DNA from 2 places in the Halalkalibacter sp. HAAS-P013 genome. Region 1 is predicted to be linked to the other one. Evidence: a T-box and tRNA genes for the amino acid it is inferred to sense, from the RefSeq annotation. Region 1 holds a T-box; the other holds one or more tRNA genes.
What was found. A T-box is a leader RNA that pairs with one kind of tRNA and senses whether it is charged. The one in region 1 lies ahead of pheS (phenylalanine--tRNA ligase subunit alpha), so its partner is inferred to be a tRNA-Phe.
Positions count from the first base shown of each region.

Region 2: it encodes a tRNA-Phe, which carries the amino acid that the T-box ahead of pheS (phenylalanine--tRNA ligase subunit alpha) is inferred to sense. The anticodon was not compared.

Region 1 covers NZ_JBWQTU010000005.1:156,655-161,077, forward strand. Annotated here, with positions in the region: gene AC1FXP_RS09095 (M42 family metallopeptidase) at 1-955, shown strand, start outside; gene sspI (small acid-soluble spore protein SspI) at 1,054-1,260, opposite strand; gene AC1FXP_RS09105 (TrmH family RNA methyltransferase) at 1,387-2,142, shown strand; T-box leader at 2,202-2,432, shown strand; gene pheS (phenylalanine--tRNA ligase subunit alpha) at 2,519-3,553, shown strand; gene pheT (phenylalanine--tRNA ligase subunit beta) at 3,566-4,423, shown strand, end outside.
Region 2 covers NZ_JBWQTU010000007.1:90,945-95,367, reverse strand. Annotated here, with positions in the region: gene dnaB (replicative DNA helicase) at 1-195, shown strand, start outside; gene AC1FXP_RS11685 (adenylosuccinate synthase) at 669-1,955, shown strand; tRNA gene AC1FXP_RS11680 (tRNA-Lys) at 2,307-2,382, shown strand; tRNA gene AC1FXP_RS11675 (tRNA-Glu) at 2,398-2,472, shown strand; tRNA gene AC1FXP_RS11670 (tRNA-Asp) at 2,489-2,565, shown strand; tRNA gene AC1FXP_RS11665 (tRNA-Phe) at 2,588-2,663, shown strand; tRNA gene AC1FXP_RS11660 (tRNA-Thr) at 2,674-2,746, shown strand; gene AC1FXP_RS11655 (peptidoglycan DD-metalloendopeptidase family protein) at 2,966-4,423, shown strand.

The DNA.
Region 1 (4,423 bases):
AGATAAACTTGGAAGTCTTGTGGCGAAGAAAACAGGGAATGTCGAAGGGCCAAAAATTATGGTTGCAGGGCATCTTGATGAGATTGGCTTCATGGTGACTAGTATTGATGAGAAAGGATTTCTCCGCTTTCAAACAGTCGGTGGCTGGTGGGAACAAGTTATGCTAGCTCAACGTGTTACAATTATGACAAATAAAGGAAATGTCCCAGGAGTAATTGGCTCAAAACCTCCTCATATTCTAGCTCCTGAAGCAAGAAAGAAACCAGTTGATAAAAAAGATATGTTTATTGATATCGGTGCAACAAGCAAAGAGGAAGCGTTGGAATTTGGAGTACGACCTGGTGATTCAGTCGTTCCGGTTTGCGAATTTACTGTCATGAAAAATGAAAAGCTATTAATGGCTAAAGCATGGGATAACCGTATTGGGTGTGCTATTGCAATTGATGTCCTCCGTGGTCTACAAGGAGAGAACCATCCGAATACTGTGTATGGTGTAGGTACCGTACAAGAAGAAGTTGGCCTTCGTGGTGCTCGTACATCAGCACACTTAATCCAACCTGATATTGGTTTTGGTGTGGATGTAGGGATAGCTGGAGATACACCAGGAGTAACAGAAAAAGAAGCGTTAGCGAAGATGGGAGATGGCCCTCAAATCGTCTTGTATGATGCATCGATGATTTCTCACAAAGGCTTACGTGACTTTGTGACAGATACAGCAGATGAGCACAATATCCCATATCAATTCGACGTAATGGCTGGCGGTGGTACCGATTCAGGAGCGATTCACTTAACAGCAAATGGTGTTCCAGCTTTATCCATTACAGTAGCAACCCGTTATATACACACACATGCTGCCATCTTACATCGTGATGACTACGAAAATGCAGTGAAGTTGATCGTTGAGGTTATTAAAAAGCTTGATAAAGATACAGTCGAGAAAATAACGTTCTCATAAGGTCCGTTTTTTGACCTTTGATCGACATTTAAACAAACGTTTGATTAAAACAACAAAATGGTGCTCAAAGCAAGCTTGAGCACCATTTTGTTCTGATCTTACTGCAATCCTTGGCTAATTTGTTGACAAACTTCGTCTTTTTGTTGCTCGCTTGCATTTTTCCAGAATACTTCCATCATCACACCTAAACCTGGAAGCATTTTTTCTTCGCCCCGTTGAACAGCGTCAACAATGACTGCTTCTACTTCTTCATTTGAATTTCCTTGGATGTTTGCCATAATCGCACCACGTAAATTAAAGCTCATATTTCAGCACTCCTTTAAGTAAATAGTATTAAATCTATTTGTAGTATGTACAGAGTGGACTGGATTATGACGAAAAAAATGGGTATGATGGATGAAATGAGAAAGAAGTTGTAAAAGGAGTAGAGAATGAAGCGAATTGATTCAGTAAAAAATGACCATGTAAAACGCTGGAAGAAGCTACATACGAAAAAAGGAAGAGAGACAGCAGGCCGTTTTCTCGTCGAAGGATATCACCTCGTCGAGGAAGCTATTAAAGCTGACATGGCTGTAGAATACATATTAATGACAGAGGAGGCAGTTCTTCCTTCATCGTTATCGATACAAGATCAGGACGTAATCATCGTAGGCGACCAAATAATGAAAGAACTATCGGAGACAGAAACGCCCCAAGGGATTGCTGCTGTTTGTGTCATTCCCACTGAACCTAACGTGGACAAATTAAAGGGACAATACTTATTGTTAGATCGAATTCAAGATCCTGGAAACCTTGGCACGATGATCCGAACAGCTGATGCTGCTGGATTGACGGGAGTGATTCTTGGAGAAGGAAGTGTGGATCTTTTTAATAGCAAAGTGATACGTGCCACTCAAGGCTCAATTTTTCATCTTCCTGTCATCAAAGGAAATTTAGAAAAATGGATTGATGCATTTAAAGAATCATCAATTCCGGTTTTTGGGACAGCATTAAATGAGGCAAGCTCATATTCTGCTATAGAACCTCAACCTCACTTTGCGCTCATTATGGGAAACGAGGGAGAGGGTGTTGCCCAACCTTTATTAGAAAAAACAGACCAAAACATCTATATTCCGATTCATGGTCAAGCAGAGTCTTTAAATGTTTCAGTAGCTGCAGGCATCTTGCTGTATTATTTAAAGGGATAATGGCAAAGATGGTTGCATGAAGAAATTATATTCACTATAATAAATAAATCAATATATTTTTAAATGCTAAGAAAGAGAGTAGTACGTTTTTAACCACCATTCAGGGAGAAAATGCCTTAGACTGAAAGCATTTTTATGGAAGGGAAAACTGAATTCACTCTGGAGCAGGCACTGGACCACAAGTACAACTTGTGAAGGTGATCCCGGTTTCGACCGTTAGAGCAATGAAGATAATGAGGGGGATTCCCTCTTCATTAATAAGGGTGGTACCACGAGTCTTCGTCCCTTTTGCGGGAGCGAAGGCTTTTTATTTTGGCCAATATTTTTTAGAGGTTACCCTTTTAAGGAGAATGGTTATTTTGAAGGAGGAAAAATGATGCGTGAACGTTTAGAAGCCTTGCGTGATGAGGCGTTAGCAAAGGTAGATGTTGCTGAAGATGTAAAAGCATTGCAGGATGTGAGAGTGGCATATTTAGGAAAAAAAGGTCCAATCACAGAGGTCTTACGTGGAATGGGGAAACTCTCAGCAGAAGAGCGTCCGGTCATTGGCCAGATGGCTAATGATGTACGAGATGCTATCAAAGAACAAGTTGAAAGAAAAGAAAAGGAATTAGAAACGGCAGCTATTGAACGGCAACTTGCAAGTGAAAGTATTGATGTGACATTACCTGGACGTCCAGTTCAAGGTGGTTCTACACACCCGTTGACTCAAGTAGTTGAAGAAGTGGAAGAGGCATTTTTAGGACTTGGTTTCTCAGTCGCAGAAGGTCCGGAAGTTGAAGTCGATTACTATAATTTCGAAGCGTTGAACTTACCAAAAGACCATCCAGCACGAGACATGCAGGATTCCTTTTATTTCACAGAGGAATTGTTACTGAGAACACATACGTCTCCTGTTCAAGCGAGAACGATGGAATTACATAAAGGAAAAGGCCCAGTAAAAGTCATTTGTCCAGGAAAAGTATTCCGTCGTGATGATGATGATGCAACTCATTCACATCAATTTATGCAAATAGAAGGTTTGTTTGTTGATGAGAATGTCCGCATGAGTGATTTAAAAGGGGTATTAGAACAATTTGCCAAGTCATTCTTCGGGGAAGATAAAGAAATCCGTTTACGTCCAAGTTTCTTCCCATTTACAGAGCCTTCTGTAGAGGTAGATGTTTCTTGTGGAATGTGCGGTGGAAAAGGCTGTCGTGTATGTAAGCAATCTGGTTGGATTGAAGTGTTAGGAGCGGGAATGGTTCATCCACGAGTATTGGAAATGAGTGGATTTGATTCAACGAAATACAGTGGATTTGCCTTTGGTATGGGTGTTGAGCGATTAGCAATGCTTAAATATGATATTGATGACATTCGTCATTTTTATACAAATGATGTACGTTTTCTAGCGCAGTTCAAACGGGTGTAAGGAGGAAAAAATATGTTAGTTTCTTATAAATGGTTACAAGATTATATTGATGTGAAAGACCTTTCGGCGAGTGAGATTGCAGAAAAGATGACACGTGGCGGGATTGAAATTGATTTTGTTCATCAGTTAAATAAAGGAATTTCAGGAGTAGTTGTTGGATATGTGAAAGAATGTGAACAACATCCGAACGCAGATAAATTGAATGTTTGTCAAGTTGACATTGGTGAAGATGAACTCGTACAAATTGTCTGTGGAGCAAAGAATGTTGCAGCCGGACAGCATGTCGCAGTTGCAAAGGTAGGAGCAGTTCTTCCTGGTAACTTTAAAATTAAAAAAGCAAAACTACGCGGAGAAGTGTCACAAGGAATGATTTGCTCCTTACAAGAGCTAGGGATTGAAGGGAAACTTGTCCAAAAGGAATTCTCTGAAGGGATTTATGTTTTCCAAGATCAAGTTGAAGTTGGTAGTGACGCTCTTGCCGCACTTAACTTGGATGATGAAGTATTAGAATTAGACCTCACACCAAATCGTTCAGATTGCTTAAATATGTTAGGTGTAGCTTATGAAGTGGGAGCTCTATATGAACGAGAAGTGACACTTCCTAATATTGAAGTTATAACAAATGATGAATCTGCTTCTGACTACATTAATGTAGAGGTGGAAGCAACAGAAGATAATCCTTATTACGGTGCGATTATGATTAAAGACGTGAAAGTAGGCACATCACCACTGTGGTTACAAAATCGTCTGATGGCAGCAGGAATCCGTCCAATTAGTAATGTCGTTGATGTAACAAACTATGTGTTACTTGAATACGGTCAACCGTTACATGCATTTGATTATGACCGCTTTGGCTCCAAAGAAGTTCTT
Region 2 (4,423 bases), on a different contig from region 1:
GATATCGTTGCTTTCTTGTATCGTGACGATTACTATGACAAGGAAACAGAGAACCAAAACATAATTGAAATTATTATCGCAAAGCAACGTAACGGTCCAGTTGGGACAGTAGAGCTTGCCTTTGTAAAGGAATATAATAAGTTCGTTAACTTAGAACGACGTCATGATGAGAGTAATATGCCACCAGGAGCGTAAAAGATTTAGAACAAACAGGGCGAACTTCCCTGTTTGTTCTAAATCGAAGCGATGAGCGGAACCGCCGTAATGTTTTAAGCCTTTTAGGAGTGGGTTTCTCCTAAAAGGCGCACGGCGAGAGAAGCCATCGCAAGCATGTTCGCACTGTTAAAAGACAAACAGGGCGAACTTCCCTGTTTGTTCTAAATCGAAAAAGAGTGTCACTAATTAGATTGACACTCTTTTTTAGTAATGATGGATGGGGCTAAAAAACTTCTCTAGGACGAAAATAAAGGGAAGTAGCAGATAAAAAGCTATAAGACATACTTCCTTTTTGAAATTGAATAACTAAAACGAACAAAAAAATAAAAACTAATTTTGAACGTTCGTGTTTTGCATTGACGCACGTTTTCCAAGTTGGTATACTTATCAGTGGCTTTGGAAATAGTTAAAATAATTATGTAGATACAGTAGTGAAGGTGGAGGTGCATCACATGTCATCAGTTGTTGTTGTAGGTACACAATGGGGCGATGAAGGAAAAGGAAAGATTACTGATTATCTTTCAGAGAAAGCGGAAGTGGTTGCTCGTTACCAAGGTGGTAATAACGCAGGACATACGATCGTTTTCGGCGGGACGAAATACAAACTTCATTTAATTCCATCTGGGATTTTCTATAAAGATAAAGCTTGTGTGATTGGTAACGGTATGGTTATTGATCCAAAAGCACTTGTTGAGGAATTGGCTTATTTACATGAGCGTAATGTAGATACAAGCAATCTTCGCATTAGTAACCGTGCTCACGTTATTCTTCCATATCACCTTAAGCTAGACATTGTTGAGGAAGAGCGTAAAGGTGCTAATAAAATTGGTACAACGAAAAAAGGAATCGGTCCAGCTTATATGGACAAAGCTGCTCGTATTGGAATTCGAATTGCTGATTTATTGGATAAAGAAGTGTTTGAAGAAAAATTAGAGCGCAACCTTCAAGAGAAAAATCGTCTTTTTGAAAAGTATTATGAAGTAGGCGGGTTCACAAAAGAAGAGATCCTTGATGAATACTTCGAGTATGGTCAGCAAATTGCTCAGTATGTATGTGATACATCTGTTGTCCTAAACGATGCTTTAGACGAAGGACGTCGTGTTTTATTTGAAGGTGCTCAAGGGGTAATGCTTGATATTGACCAGGGTACATACCCATTTGTTACATCTTCAAACCCAATTGCTGGTGGAGTAACAATTGGTTCTGGGGTAGGTCCTTCAAAAATTAATCACGTTGTGGGTGTATCAAAAGCATATACAACACGTGTAGGTGACGGCCCATTCCCAACAGAATTACATGATGAAATTGGCGACACAATTCGTGAAGTTGGAAATGAGTACGGAACAACAACTGGTCGCCCGCGTCGTGTTGGTTGGTTTGATAGCGTCGTTGTTCGTCATGCTCGTCGTGTAAGTGGGATTACAGATTTATCACTAAACTCGATTGATGTGTTAACAGGTATTAAAACATTAAAAATTTGTACATCTTATAAATACCGTGGAGAAGTAATGGAAGAGTTTCCTGCGAGCTTAAAAGTTCTTGCAGAGTGTGAGCCTGTATACGAAGAGCTTCCTGGTTGGGAAGAAGATATTACTGGCGTGAAAACACTAAGCGAACTTCCAGCTAATGCACGTCACTATATTGAGCGTGTATCACAGCTAACAGGTATTCCTTTAACGGTCTTCTCAGTAGGCCCAGACCGCAACCAAACAAACCTCGTACGTGGGGTATTTGCCTAGATTTTAAGAAAAAGGGTGGGTTTCCCCTTTTTCTTAAAATCGAAGCGATGAGCGGAGCCGCCGTAATGTTTTAAGCCTTTTAGGAACGGGTTTCTCCTAAAAGGCGCACGGCGAGTGGAGCCATCGCAAAGCATGTACGCACTGGCTAAGATAAAAGGATGGTTTCCTAATCAAATTAAGGGTGCAAATGATAACTGCACCCTTCCATTTTGTCGAAATGTATAGTAAGAAAATCCGACAAAAAAACACTTTGAATTTTTTTAGAAAAACACTTGCACTAAGAAAAATGCTATGGTATTATAAATCTTGTCGCTGAGAGAAAAGACAAGCGACAAAGAAGTAAAACAGCAAGAGCCATTAGCTCAGTTGGTAGAGCATCTGACTTTTAATCAGAGGGTCGAAGGTTCGAGTCCTTCATGGCTCACCACTTTTTAAATAAAGTGGCCCGTTGGTCAAGCGGTTAAGACACCGCCCTTTCACGGCGGTAACACGGGTTCGAATCCCGTACGGGTCACCATTTACAAAAAAAAATTGGTCCGGTAGTTCAGTTGGTTAGAATGCCTGCCTGTCACGCAGGAGGTCGCGGGTTCGAGTCCCGTCCGGACCGCCATTTAATTTCATATATTTTTTGTGGCTCAGTAGCTCAGTCGGTAGAGCAATGGACTGAAAATCCATGTGTCGGCGGTTCGATTCCGTCCTGAGCCACCATTTTGTTTTTGCCGGCCTAGCTCAATTGGTAGAGCAACTGACTTGTAATCAGTAGGTTGGGGGTTCAAGTCCTCTGGCCGGCACTTTAATCCGTGTGGAATTTTCCATGCGGATTTTATTTTGTTTTGTGACTAAATTCCCTAAAATAACCAAAAATATGACAACAGTATTACAATCTGTTTTTAGGCCGATTTTTTTGTTCCTTTGTTATTAGAATATGCTAGAATTAAAAAGGTTGCCGAATCTTGTCAAAAAATATCATTCTATTACATAGAGGTTTTGTTTTTAAGTAGGAGGAGAAAATGTTAGTTCAGGAAAATCAAAGCAAACAAGAACAACTACAAATTGAATTACCCCGAAAGAAATACATTCAAACAATTCTAGCTTTTTTATTAACTATACTGGTTTCTTTTGCTTTTACAAGTCAGATTGAAGCAGATGAACGATCTGTTCTTACCATCTATCATGTGTATGTCGATGATCAACATCTCGGGGTTATCGAAAACGATGATCCAATCTATGAATATATGAATGAGTTAGAAGAGAAGCATGAAGAAAAATTCCCTGATTTATCGCTGTCTGTAGGGGAAAATGTTCGAGTGATTCCAGAGTTCGTTTTTAACAAAGAAGACGAAGATGAAGAAGTGTTAACGAAACTAGAAGATGAATCAATCGTTCAAGCAGAGGCTGTTGCCTTAGTCATAAATGAAAAGCCAATTGTCTATGTAGCGAGCCTTGAAGAAGCGGAAGAAGTATTACAATTGCTTATTACACAATATGTGGATGAAGAAAAATATGAGCAATTTTTAGATGCCGAAAAAGAAGATGGTCAATTAGATGTTGGTGAAAAGCAAATTACGAGTGTGACTCTTACAGAGGAAATTACTGAGGAAGAAGTATTGGTTTTTCCAGAGGAAGTTGTTTCTGTTAAAGACGCTATTAAAAAGTTTAACAAAGGTGTATTAGAAGAGCAGCCATATACCGTTAAAGAGGGCGACGTACTAGGTACGATAGCAAGTGATCATAACCTTACTACTTCAGAGCTTCTAGAGCTAAATTCAGAGTTAGATAGAGATAGTGTCATACGTGTTGGTGATGAGATGAAAGTACAAGCTTATAAACCAGTTGTCAAAGTTCTATCAACTTATGTAACAAAAAAAGAAGAAGAGATTCCTTTTGAGACAGAAGTGCGAGAGGATGACTCGATGTTTAAAGGCGACCAAATAGTAACGCAAGAAGGTCAAGCCGGTGTGCAAGTGATTGAATATGAAGTAACAGAAGAAAACGGCAGCCTAACAAAGAGAAGTGTTCTTTCTGAGGAAGTTACAAAAGAGCCTGTGAAGAAAGTAGTTACAAAAGGAACAAAAGTGATTCCGTCGCGTGGGTCAGGAACACTGGGTTGGCCTGCAGTTGGTGGCTATATTTCAAGTTATCAAGGAAATCGCTGGGGCAGGTTCCATCGTGGAATTGATATTGCAAGACCTAGCAATTACAATATATTAGCTAGTGATAACGGTACAGTTACATTTGCTGGGACTCAAGGTGGTTATGGGAATCTTGTTCGAATCAACCACAATAATGGAATGGAAACGTTGTATGCTCATTTAGCTTCAATTGATGTGAGCGTTGGACAAACAGTTTCTAAAGGACAAAAAATTGGTGTGATGGGGCAAACAGGGAACTCCACTGGAATCCATTTACACTTTGAAGTCTATCAAAATGGTCAATTAAAAAATCCAATGGATTTTCTAAATCGTTAA